DNA from 3 places in the Paenibacillus sp. sgz302191 genome. Region 1 is predicted to be linked to each of the others. Evidence: riboswitches for the same ligand, from Rfam matches in the RefSeq annotation. Region 1 holds a riboswitch; each other region holds the start of a gene.
The links. Region 1 has a riboswitch for cobalamin ahead of AC3G2T_RS25830 (ABC transporter substrate-binding protein). Riboswitches for the same ligand answer to the same signal wherever they lie in the genome.
Positions count from the first base shown of each region.

Region 1 (3,941 bases):
AACGGGTATATTCAGGTTGACGTCGTCGACAGGCCCTGGCCGGACGACATGGGCGACCCGTCGGAGGAGGCCATGATATTCGGGGCCTGGTCAATGGGCTTTTTCGGGCCTTATACGTTCCCGAACAATTTGGAGCGCGCGGCGCAGCAGGCGTGGGGATATCCCGAAGGACGGCAGGCTTGCGCCGATCACGAGGCGTTCATCCGCATCCGTTCCACGTATACGTTTGGTCAAATGGACGATCAAGCGCCGCTTTTGCCTGAGGATTATGAATCGCTTCCTGAGCTTTTGGCCGTGACCGACATCGCTGGTGTTCTGCTTCAACTGCCCGAAGCGCTTTGCTATTTCAACCCGAGCGGGGAGTGCCTCGCTTCTACAGAGATGTTTCATGAACTGTATGAACGCTATGAACAGACGGCGCTGCCTCCGCTGGAACTGTGGTCCAATGTCAGGATGTTTAACATTCCCAGCGATGAAAACTGGCTATTGATGGATTCGGTCGGCATGCTTCAATTGGATGTGACCGATCATGAGGCGATTTTTCATCGTCATGTTTACGACCCTGCCGAAGTCGCCAACTTTCTAAGAAACATATCGAATTATGTATACGAGAGCGGCCCCGTTATTAAAAATGGCGATACGACAGACGGGCCGGGCGGGGTCCGTTGGCAGGGCGTTTTGGCGGAGGAAGGATTGGCTGGACCGCCGCGCGAAGTAATCCGATGGTATCCGATGGACGGCAGGGAACGCCCGGCAATGCCGGAATGACCGACCGTTTTCCTGCCAATGCGGGAGAGGAATTTTTTAGAATATAGCAATTAAGAAGAAATCTTGCCCCTGTGTTTATGATAATATGAGTGCATGACTTTGCTAAGAAGGGTGAGGAAATCATGAGAACCGAAATATCAAGGGGCAGGCTCTGGACGGCACGAATCATGAGCTGGCTGGTTATTTTGTTTATGCTGTTCGATAGCATTTTTAAGTTCATTCAACCCGTACCCGTTGTAGAAGGCACAGTTGCTCTCGGCTATGCCGAGCACCATATCGCCGTAATTGGCATACTCGGGCTGATTTCTACCATTCTGTACGCCGTTCCTCGTACATCTTTTCTGGGTGCGCTGCTGCTGACCGCTTATTTTGGCGGGGTGGTTGCCACGCATATTCGAATGGACGCGCCGCTTTTTACGCATATTTTATTTCCGGTATATTTTGCTGTCCTGGCTTGGGGTGGAGTTTGGCTGAGAGACGAGCGCGTGCGCAAACTCATTCCATTTCGCAGCAAATGATCGGTTAAGCGTGCGAACTTTCGTACATTGACATTTTCGGGTTTCATAACTAATATTAAGAGAGTTTCTCACAACTTCATATTTTGGAAATAGGTGTAGTTAAAGTTTGTATCTAAGCTTTAATCGCTTAAAAGGGAAGTCCGGTTACATTCCGGCACGGACCCGCCACTGTACATGAGGTTCAGCCATGCCGGCTGATTTCTTTCGGAAAAGCCACTGGGCCATAAACCCGGGAAGGTCCGGAAGTCATACTCTTAGTCAGGAGACCTGCCTGTTTCAACATCACTGTTAGATCTACGGGATATTAGGGAGGTGGTTGGATGTGCTCATTTGTAAAATGTCTAAGTCCATGAACCCCTTCATGCTGAAGCGGTTTTAGCCGTTGTCTAGCCATGTACGCGTATAAAAAGCATTTCCGACTGCTTGTCTTGGGTCGGGTGTGCTTTTTTTGTTTTTTACTAAAAGGGGGATGCAAGATGAGAACAATGGAAAACAGATTTTCGCTGATTAAATGGGGAGTGATTGCAGCGGTTGTGCTTTCGCTGGCGGGATGTTCTACGCAGGACAAAACGAGCGGAACGGACACCAAGCAATCGTCCGCAGCCAAAAAGCTGACCGTAGCTTACACGTGGAAGCCTTCCGGCGTAGACCCCCACGGAGCGGACAGTTGGGACGTTATGCGTTCCGGCGCCGGTGAAACACTGGTTCGTCTCAACGAAAAGTTGGAGCCCGCTCCTTGGCTGGCCAAAGAGTGGAAGCAGGAAGATCCGACGACATGGGTGTTTAAACTGCAGGAAAACGCCACTTTTCATAGCGGAAAGGCGATGGATGCGGAAAGTGTCAAAAGCTCGCTGCAGCGCTCGACTGAGAAGAGCCATTTAGCCAAAGATTTGCTGCAGCTGAAATCCGTGGAGGTCGTCGCGCCGCATGAATTGAAAATCGTAACGGACAAGCCGAATGCCGCATTGGTATCTAATTTGGCAGATCCGTCCACGATTATCTTGGATACGGCGTCGATGGATGCGAAAAGCGGTTACCCCGCCATGACAGGGGCGTTTAAAATCAAACAGTTTAACAAAGACGATTCGCTTGTCGTCGAGAGATATCCGAATTATTGGGGAGAACCGGCCTTACTGTCCGAAGTCACGATGAAATTCGTAACGGATGGCAATGCCCGTTTGATGGCGCTGCAGTCGGGTCAAGCGGATGTCGCGACCGATATTCCGATCGACAGTGCGGCCTTGTTGGAAAAGGACAACAAGACCAAGGTGCTGTCGGCCCCGTCGCTTCGGACACACATGATGCTTTTTAATATGAAATCCCCCTTGTTCCAGGATGCGGCTAACCGGAGGGCGGTAGATCAATCGATTCCGCGGGAGGCTATTGCAGGTACCGTTATGAAGGGTTACGGCACTGCAGCAAAAGGCCCATTTCCAAGCGTACTTCCGTTTGGTAAAGTAGAACGTGCGGCGCAAAACCTCACTGTCGGGCAATTGCTGACACAGGGCGGCTGGCAGAAAAATGCGCAAGGGATTTGGGAAAAACAGGGGATACCGTTCGAGGCGACACTGTTAACTTTCCCGCAGCGGCCGGAGCTGTCCGTCATGGCCGAGGTCATCCAAAGCCAGTTATTAAAAGAAGGCATTAAGATCAACATTCGCAAAGTGGAAAATATCGATGACGCTTTGCTGAAGGATGATTGGGATTTATCGATGTACAGCATGTTAACGGCGCATACAGGCGAACCGCAATATTTTTTGAACACGTTCTACCGGTCGAATAGCGAGTCCAACGTCAGCCGGTACGTGTCGCAGCCGTTGGAACAGATTCTGGATCAACTTCTTTTGGCGTCGGATCCGGCCCAAAGAAATCAATTGGCCGTACAAGCCCAGGAAATTGTGAACACCGATCTGCCGCAGTCGTTTATCGTTCATCCCAATAATGTATTTGGCGCTAAAAAAGACGTGCAAGGATTTACTCCTCATCCGATCGAGTACTATTACATTCATTCTAAAGTCGATATGACGGAATAACAGGTGAAGCATTCAATGATTCGCTTTTGGTTGGAACGTGTGGCCCAACTCGTCATCGTTATATTTATGGTTTCTACTTTGACTTTCATTTTGATGCGGGTATCTCCCGGAGACCCGGCTGCCATCCTGCTGAAGGCGCACGATGTGCCCGCTTCCCCGGAAGCGTTGGCGTCATTGCGCCGGCAGCTGGGGCTCACGGATTCGCTATGGATGCAGTACATCCATTGGCTGCGCGACGTTTTCACATGGCAGTGGGGTCAATCTTACGTTTCCAAAGAACCGGTACTGGACGAACTCGTCAAAAGGTTGCCCGCAACTTTAGAATTGGCTGCAGCCGGATTTGCCATCATGGTATTCCTTACTTTTGGCTTGGGAATTACGACAGCTATTTTTTCCAACGGATGGCTGGATCGAACCGGCAGGTTTTTGGCGCTTGCGGGGTCTGTTCTTCCTTCGTTTTTGCTCGGCTTTCTTTTGATCTATTTGTTCTCCGTCCGGCTCGGCTGGTTTCCCTCCATGGGCCGCAGCGGCGCGTCCAATCTGGTTTTACCCGCAGTTACGCTCGGTCTTGGGCTAGGTACTATGTATGCACGGGTTTTGCGCGCGAATATGTTGAAATTGC
Region 1 covers NZ_JBYLHY010000021.1:145,948-149,888, reverse strand. Annotated here, with positions in the region: gene AC3G2T_RS25840 (DUF4261 domain-containing protein) at 1-768, shown strand, start outside; gene AC3G2T_RS25835 (DoxX family protein) at 891-1,286, shown strand; cobalamin riboswitch at 1,361-1,575, shown strand; gene AC3G2T_RS25830 (ABC transporter substrate-binding protein) at 1,763-3,319, shown strand; gene nikB (nickel ABC transporter permease) at 3,335-3,941, shown strand, end outside.

Region 2 (3,941 bases), on a different contig from region 1:
TCAGCGATCTGGCCAAGCCGATCAATACCGCAAAGCCGATAAGCAAATAAGGCGTTACCAACGCCGCGTAGGACCAGCCCCGCAATGCCAGGCTGCCCATCAGCCAAAATACGATTTCGTTAATGACTTGGTTGGATAAAGATACCATGAACGCAACGATCGAGCCCAGGAACGCCTGCATGACCACGCCTGAGAGAATGAGCGTCTCCAGCTTGAGCTTGCCGTCGATTTGCGCCAGCTTCAGCACGAGCAGCAGCGAAATAAGCCCGGTACCGAACGCCACGGCCGGAATCGACCATTGCCCAAGCCAAGAATACTGCAGCCCGAAATAAATCAGAAAAGCTGCGCCCACCGAAGCGCCCGAAGATACGCCCAGCGTGTAAGGATCGGCCAGCGGGTTGCGCAGCACTCCTTGAAAAGCCGCCCCCGCTACCGACAGCGAGGCGCCCACAAGGATGCCGAGCATGACGCGGGGAAGCCGGACTTTCATGATGATCTGCTCGGAAGATTGCGGCCAATCCGCTTCGATTCGCTCTCCCAGCCACGGAATGTGCTTGCCGATAATACCGGCTATTTGCAGCACATGGACATGGGCCGTGCCCAAAGACAAGCTGATCAGAATAGAAAGAAGAAGGAGTAAGACTCCTACTCCTCCCCACAGCATCAGTTTTCTTTTCATCTACTTCACCAGTTCGGGGTAAATCGCCTTGGCCATGGCAAGCAGGCCGTCCGTTATTCTTGGGCCCGGGCGGCTGAGCAGATTTTGATCGATGCCGACAACCCGGTTCGTTTTCACGGCTTCAATCTGATCCCATCCGCTGCGTTCGCGAATGATCGCGTCGAGCGTTTTTTTGCTCTTGTCATCGGTCACGCCAGCCGCGAAAAGAATGACGTCGGGGTTTTGCTGAATGATCTTCTCTTCGCTGATTTGGTACCAGCCCTTCTTGTCCCCTGCAACATTGACGCCTCCGGCCAGTTGAATCAGCTCGTCCATAAATTCGCCGCTGCCGACCGTCCAGCCTGCGCTGAATTCGACGTAGACCTTTTTCTTATTGGCCTGCTTCACGTCTTTCACGGCGCTGACCACTTTCTGGCGGTCCGCTTTCATTTTGTCCGCCACCTGCTCCGCCTGTTCCTGATGATCCGTAATGACCCCGAACGTAAGCACGTCGGCAATGGCGTCGTCGAGCGTCTTGGGCTCCACTTTAAACATATTGATATTCATCGCGCGAAGCTTTTCCACAGTGTCGGCCTTCATCGAAACGCCCGTGAAAACGATGTCCGCATTAGCAGCGATGACCGCCTCTTGATTCGGCTTCGTAATGCCGCCCATCTTCGGCTTCGATTTCGCCGCCTCCGGATAATCGTCCAGGTCCGATACGCCGACAATCTGATTGTCGAGCCCTATAGCAAAAAGCGCTTCCGTCTCGGCGGGCGATACGGATACGATCCGCTGCGGCGCCTTGTCAAACGTAAATTCTTTTCCCGTCGCATCCTTGATTTTGAGCGGGTACTGCGTCTTTTTGGACGCTTTGGCGGTTGACGCAGCCGTCGCCGTCGCGGACGGGGCTTTCGTTTCGCCCGCTCCCAGCTTGGCCGGGTCCGTCAGCTCCGGCTGCTTCTCCACTGTCTTGCCGCAGCCTGCAAGACTGATTGCCGCAGCTGCGGCAAGAGCCAGCAGCGCGGTCTTTTTCCACAAGCTCACTTTCATCTCGCTTTTCTCCTTTTCCTCGTCCGTCAGGACTTCCAGGACTTCCATCCTGCCAAAAAATCCCCTGCCGTTTCCCGAAGGAACAGCAGGGGACGATAAATCCAGGCAGCTGACAGCCGCCGGCTGCTCCCTGATTTAACGCCATCCTTTTCCTCGAAGGAAGTCGTGTACGGCACCATAGGCAGGTCTCCTGACTTTCGGGTATCGAGCTTCCCCGCCTTCCCATCCCCTAAATCGGAACAGTGGCATCATGAGGAACATTCCCGGTTACAGTGGCGGGACCGCGCCGGATTTGCACCGGCTTCCCTTTTAAGCGGCAGCGCCCGATCGATCGGGCACAGCTGCCGGCACCTGTGGCTGCATAGCTACAACATTCAGTATCTCTTTGTCGATTATAGATGAGTTTCCCGGCATGTACAAGCCGAAGGCGAATTACTTCGCGGCGATGACCTTCAGCACCTGCTTGGCCTCATCGATTTGTTTAAAGTTTTGTGGAATAAAGGCGGTTAGCCCTTTGCCCTCCAGCCCCTGCTCTTTCAGCCATTTGTTGCCTGCCATCGGAATGCCGTAAAGATGCTTTTCCGCCGGCTTTCCGTCCTCGGCTAGTTCCATAACCCCATCCGGATAATCCTCCGGCTTGATCACGTCGTCAAGAGCTACGAACCCGGCCTGCTTGGACAGCGCTTTAAACTGTTCGTCCGGCAAAATAAGAATGCCGTTGCCGCCGGCGGCAAGCTCGACAATCATTTTTTCCATCGAAAAAATCGGCGTTGAGACGAACTTTACGGTCGGCTTCTCGCCTACCTTGGCCGCAAGGGAAGCTTCCAGCTTGTCGCCGATTTCCGAAGGAAATCCGTTCGCTCCCATGGCGAAAATAGGCACATCAGGCTTCGGGCCTCCGCACCCGGCCAACAGCACCGCCAGCATGGCGATGCTCACTAAAAGCAGCTTGATTCTCATGCAGTTTCAATCCTTCCGAAGTTTTGTACGGTCATAAGAAAAGCCGGCTCATCACCGACTTTTTTTGCCTCTATTCATATATTCGTTTATTTTTTGATCGAGGACTGTGCTGAGCTCGACGACGGCTTCGGAAGTCATTTCCTTGCCTTCGACAACCATCTGTTCGAGCATCCGTCTCAAAGAATGAATCTCTTCTTCGAGCGGACTCAAGGAGGCGGATTTCTTAGCATGCTTGATCAACCAGCTACGATCGGAATCATCTTCCCGAATTTGGAAATGTTTGTTATATGAAGCAAGTTGATATTCCATAAAAGCCATGCTCTTCCCTCCTTACCTCAAGGATACCAGTTTTTGTCCCTATTGAAAATATCTTTTTAAAATGTTTTACATTTTTTTGATGAATTTTCCTATTCGTTCTAATGCTTCATTTAGCTGGGAAACGCTATACGCATAAGAACAGCGCAGGAAGCCTTCTCCGCCAAGCCCGAATACGTGTCCGGGAACTGCCGCCACCTTCGCTTCGAACAGCAATCTTTCGGCAAATTTCTCCGAAGTCATCCCCGTCGCCGCAATGCTCGGAAACGCGTAAAACGCGCCCTGCGGCTCGTGGCATTCGAGCCCGATCTCGCGAAATCCTTTGACGATCAGGCGCCGGCGCTGATTGTACGATTCCATCATGCGGTCTTTCTCTTCCAGCCCGTTCTTGAGAGCTTCGTGGGCGGCCACCTGCCCCATAATCGGCGCGCACATCACCGTGTATTGGTGAATTTTGGTCATCGCGGAAATCAGGTCGGAGTGCCCGCACGCATATCCCATGCGCCAGCCCGTCATGGCGAACGCTTTGGAAAAACCGCTCACAAGGATGGTCCGGTCCTTCATTCCCGGCATGGCCGCGAAGCTCACATGCTTTTGTCCGTACGTGAGTTCCGCATAGATTTCATCCGAAATGACGATCAGGTCGTTCTCCTCGACGACTTTGGCGATCGGCAGCCAGTCTTCATAAGTCATAATGCCGCCGGTCGGATTGCTCGGATAGCACAAAATCAAAATTTTGGATCGGGGCGTTATCGCCGCTCGCAGCGATTGCTCGGTCAGTTTGAACTGGTCTTTGGCAAATGTCTCGATGCCTACCGCTTTCCCCCCGCTGATGGTCGTGATGGGCGAGTAAGAGATATAGCACGGCTCGGGGATCAAAATTTCATCCCCCGGCGTAATCAGCGCCCGCAGCGCGAGGTCGATCGCTTCGCTTCCTCCTACGGTCACCAGCACC
Region 2 covers NZ_JBYLHY010000029.1:87,357-91,297, reverse strand. Annotated here, with positions in the region: gene AC3G2T_RS30695 (FecCD family ABC transporter permease) at 1-679, opposite strand, end outside; gene AC3G2T_RS30690 (ABC transporter substrate-binding protein) at 680-1,759, opposite strand; cobalamin riboswitch at 1,875-2,081, opposite strand; gene AC3G2T_RS30685 (hypothetical protein) at 2,144-2,671, opposite strand; gene AC3G2T_RS30680 (aspartyl-phosphate phosphatase Spo0E family protein) at 2,723-2,989, opposite strand; gene AC3G2T_RS30675 (aminotransferase class I/II-fold pyridoxal phosphate-dependent enzyme) at 3,056-3,941, opposite strand, start outside.
Region 2: linked by a shared signal. The riboswitch ahead of AC3G2T_RS30690 (ABC transporter substrate-binding protein) and the one ahead of AC3G2T_RS25830 (ABC transporter substrate-binding protein) in region 1 are both predicted to bind cobalamin.

Region 3 (3,941 bases), on a different contig from region 1:
TGACGCACTCTTCAACGGAGAGCTGGTTCGTCCGCGTGTAATAGAGCGATTTTAACCCGACGCGGGCAGCGTACAAATAATAGCGCGCAAGCTGTCTGGTCGTCACATCGCTGTTGACATGAAGCACCGTCGAAATGCCTTGATCGACATGCGTCTGGATTTCGGCAATCAGGTCAAGAATTTTGAATTGGTTCATTTGATACGCCGATTTATAGAAGAAGAAATTGTCTCTCCGCAAATACGGCATCGGGTAATACGTCGTCGAGTTCGCGTACGTCCGCGTTTCGATCGGCTCGACGATCGGCATGACGCTGGAAGTCGCATTCTGGATGTACGAAATGCTTTGCGTAGGAGCGATAGCCATTCTGTACGCATGGTAAAGCCCGTGAGCGCGCACTTCTTCCTTCAGCTTGGCCCAATCGTCCGGAGAAGGAATCTGCATGCCCTCGAACAGTTGTTTCACCTTGTCTGTGACCGGGCGGTAATCGGTTTGCAAGTAGCGGTCAAAATAAGCGCCGCCGGCATATTCCGAAAGCTCGAACCCGTCGAACGTCTCGCCCTTCGACTTCGCGATCTCCATGCTTTTTTCAATCGAGAAGAAATTCATCGCCATGAAAAACGTGCGGACAAAATCTTTCGCTTCTTCGCTCTCATAACTGATCTTGTTTTTGGACAAATATCCGTGCAGGTTCATCGCACCCAGTCCGACCGAGTGCAGCTCGCGGTTCGCCTTCGCTACGCCCGGCGCGTTGGCGACCGTCGTCATATCGCTGACGGAGGTCAGCGCAATCATGCCCTCGTGCACCGATTCGCGCAGCTTTTTCAGATCCATGACATTCGCTATGTTCAAGGAAGCCAGATTGCAGCTAATATCTCTGCGAATCAGGTTCTCATCGCCGTAATCGCCGATCTCCGACGTCTCCTGCAGCTGAAAAATTTCCGTGCAAAGGTTGGACATCTTGATCGCGCCGATCTGCTTGAGCGGGTGCGCCAAATTTGCATTGCTGCGGTTCATCATGTAAGGATAGCCGGATTCCAGCTGCGTCGTGGCGATTTTTACGAGCATTTCGCGGGCGCTCATCACCGGTTTCTTTTTGACTCTAGGGTCCGCCAGCAGCGTGTCGTACATCTCGTCCATGTCCATATCGTCAAGGTGCTTGCCGTACGCTTTGTATACCGTATAAGGCGCGAACACATGCAGCGGCTGGTTCTCTTCGGCCAGTTTGTAGAATTTATTCGGCACGATCAAACCGATCGACAGCGTTTTGAGGCGCGACTTTTCGTCCGCATTGATTTTTTTGCTGTCCAAAAATTCCATGAGGTCCCATCCGAAGATGTTGTAATACGCCGCTCCGGAACCTTTGCGTTGGCCCATCTGATCCGCATAGGAAAAAGCGTCCTCCATAAGCTTGAGCACCGGCATAATGCCTTTGGCCGCACGCTCGACGCCTTTGATCGATTCTCCGCGGCCGCGCAGCTTGGACAGATTGACGGCCACGCCGCCGCCGATTTTGGACAGCTGCATGCACGTGCCCAGCACATAGTTAATCGAATTCAGCGAATCGTCCATCTCCAGCAGGAAGCAGGATACCATCTCGCCCCTGCGGCTTTTGCCGGCATTCAAAAACGTCGGCGTCGCAGGCTGCAGCCGCTGTTCCATCATCGATTTCGCCAACTGTTTCGCCGTTTCCGCATCGCCGCGACCCAAGTAAAGCGCCACAATCGCGACCCGGTCCGCATAATGCTCAAGATAAAGGGTTTTATCGTCACTGCGCAAAGCGTAATCCGTATAAAACTTCGAAGCCGCCATATACGAGGAGAATTCGAAGTTATATTCGTGAGTGATTTTGTATGTATCTTCAACTTCGGATGCGGAATATTTCTCGTAAACATCCTCGTAAAAGTTGTTATCTATCATGTAACGAACCTTCGAAGCCGTATCGGCAAAATGAAGGCTGTTGCGGTTCACTTCTTCCATAAATTCGTGCACGGCTTCCCGGTCTTTCTCCAATTGAAAAAAGCCGTCGACACCGCGCTGCATGATCTGGTTGTTTAACTCAATATGCCGCAATTGCGTGCACCTCCTGAACAAATCGCTGAACATCCTGCCGGGTTCCGGACAGTTCAAACTTGCCGAGCACAGGCACGCCGTAACGCTCGGCGATGCGGTCCGCGCTCTTTGCGAATCCATCTCCCCAATTCCGGTTCCCGCTGGCCGCTACGCCTTGGAGCCTAGGATGGTTCCGCTCCAAAAAGTGTGCGACTTTCTCCGGAATTTGACCAAAGCCTGTCGTATAGGTGACAAGCACGAAAGGTTCATCCATCTTCATCGCCTCTTCAATTTGAACCGCAGGCAAATTTAATTTTTTAATAAATCTGCGGACATTTCCCGTCTTGGAATCGTAAGCAATCAGCATGGGATTTCGTCTCCTTCTGTCAAAACCATTAAAATGGCGCATTCGGCAAAAAGAAGGACCGAATACGCCACAGGAACATGCGAACATAACGCCTGCCACTGGAGTGGGAGTCTGGACACCTTCCTATCTGCCGTAGGGGTGATTCTTACGAATAGGCAGGTCTCCTGGCTTGGGATCATCATTCCCATCCGCCTTCCCGGCTTTCCTATCGGAGCAAGCCAGTGGCAATCGGATGAAAACTCCTCCTGAACAGTGGCGGGACCGCGCCGGATTTGCACCGGACTTCCCTATTAAGCTTCGTGCGTGTCTCTAGAACGCGAAGCACCTATCCATCACGAGATATAGTTGATAGATTTCAATTTATATCAAGATATAGTGTTTGTCAATGAGCAAATCCGACTATCAAACCTCGAAAATCTCTCATTTCGGAAGCCTCGTTCAGCTATAAAAAACGGCAAAAAATATGTGGATAAAAGGCGTGAAATGGCAAAATAAGGAACGTCATTTTCGGCTGTTCCTTGTCCGGCGCGGGCTAAATCGGAGTCCTGATTTCATCATTCAGAGCAATGCGCTGGGGATATTCGCTTGCAAATCTGGGGATAAACTGGGGATAATCCGGTACGAAAGTGGTGCACCAAAAACAAAAAAATAGGTCCATGCCAGCATCCTCATAGGCCTTTAGGACCCCATGCAACAACAACGGGACGAAGCCCTCTCTCCCAAATAAATCCAATTTTATGCCAAAACACCAAACAAAGCTATCCAGGGACGGAACAACGCCCTGAATAGCTTTAAAAATTGAATGATACAAGTCCAGCCGGTCGATTTATCCGTTGCGCTTTTGGAAATCGGCCATAAAGTCAACCAGCGCTTTGCAGGAAGCATATGTCACCGCGTTGTAAGTCGAAGCTCTTAATCCGCCTACGCTGCGATGGCCTTTCAAACCGACAAAGCCGTTCTGCTCGGACTCTTTAATAAATTTCTTCTCAAGCTCCTCATCCTGCAGACGGAACGTCACGTTCATCATCGAACGGCTGCCCGCATCGACCGGACTGCGGTAGAAGCCTCCGCTTTGATCGATCGCGCTGTAGATCAGGCCTGTTTTTTCGAGGTTGTTTTTTTCGATGGCCGCAAGTCCGCCCTGCTCTTGAATCCATTTCAGCACAAGGTTTACCATGTAGATGGAGTACACCGGCGGCGTATTATACAACGAGTTGTTTTTGCCATGGATTTCATAGCGCAGCATCGTTGGAATGGTTTTTGGCAAATCCTGGAGCATGTCCTCTTTCAGGATAGCGACAGTAACGCCGGACGGACCGAGGTTTTTTTGCGCGCCCGCGTAGATCATGCTGAATTTCGACACATCGACAGGACGGCTCAAAATGTCGCTGGACATATCGGCGATCAGCGGCACGCTGCCTGTGTCCGGGAAGCTTTGGAACTGCGCCCCTTCGATCGTTTCATTGGAAGTGAGGTGCAAATAGGCTGCATCCGGATGAATGTTGATTTCGCTTAAATCCGGAA
Region 3 covers NZ_JBYLHY010000017.1:77,437-81,377, forward strand. Annotated here, with positions in the region: gene nrdE (class 1b ribonucleoside-diphosphate reductase subunit alpha) at 1-2,071, opposite strand, end outside; gene nrdI (class Ib ribonucleoside-diphosphate reductase assembly flavoprotein NrdI) at 2,058-2,417, opposite strand; cobalamin riboswitch at 2,555-2,761, opposite strand; gene serC (3-phosphoserine/phosphohydroxythreonine transaminase) at 3,244-3,941, opposite strand, start outside.
Region 3: linked by a shared signal. The riboswitch ahead of nrdI (class Ib ribonucleoside-diphosphate reductase assembly flavoprotein NrdI) and the one ahead of AC3G2T_RS25830 (ABC transporter substrate-binding protein) in region 1 are both predicted to bind cobalamin.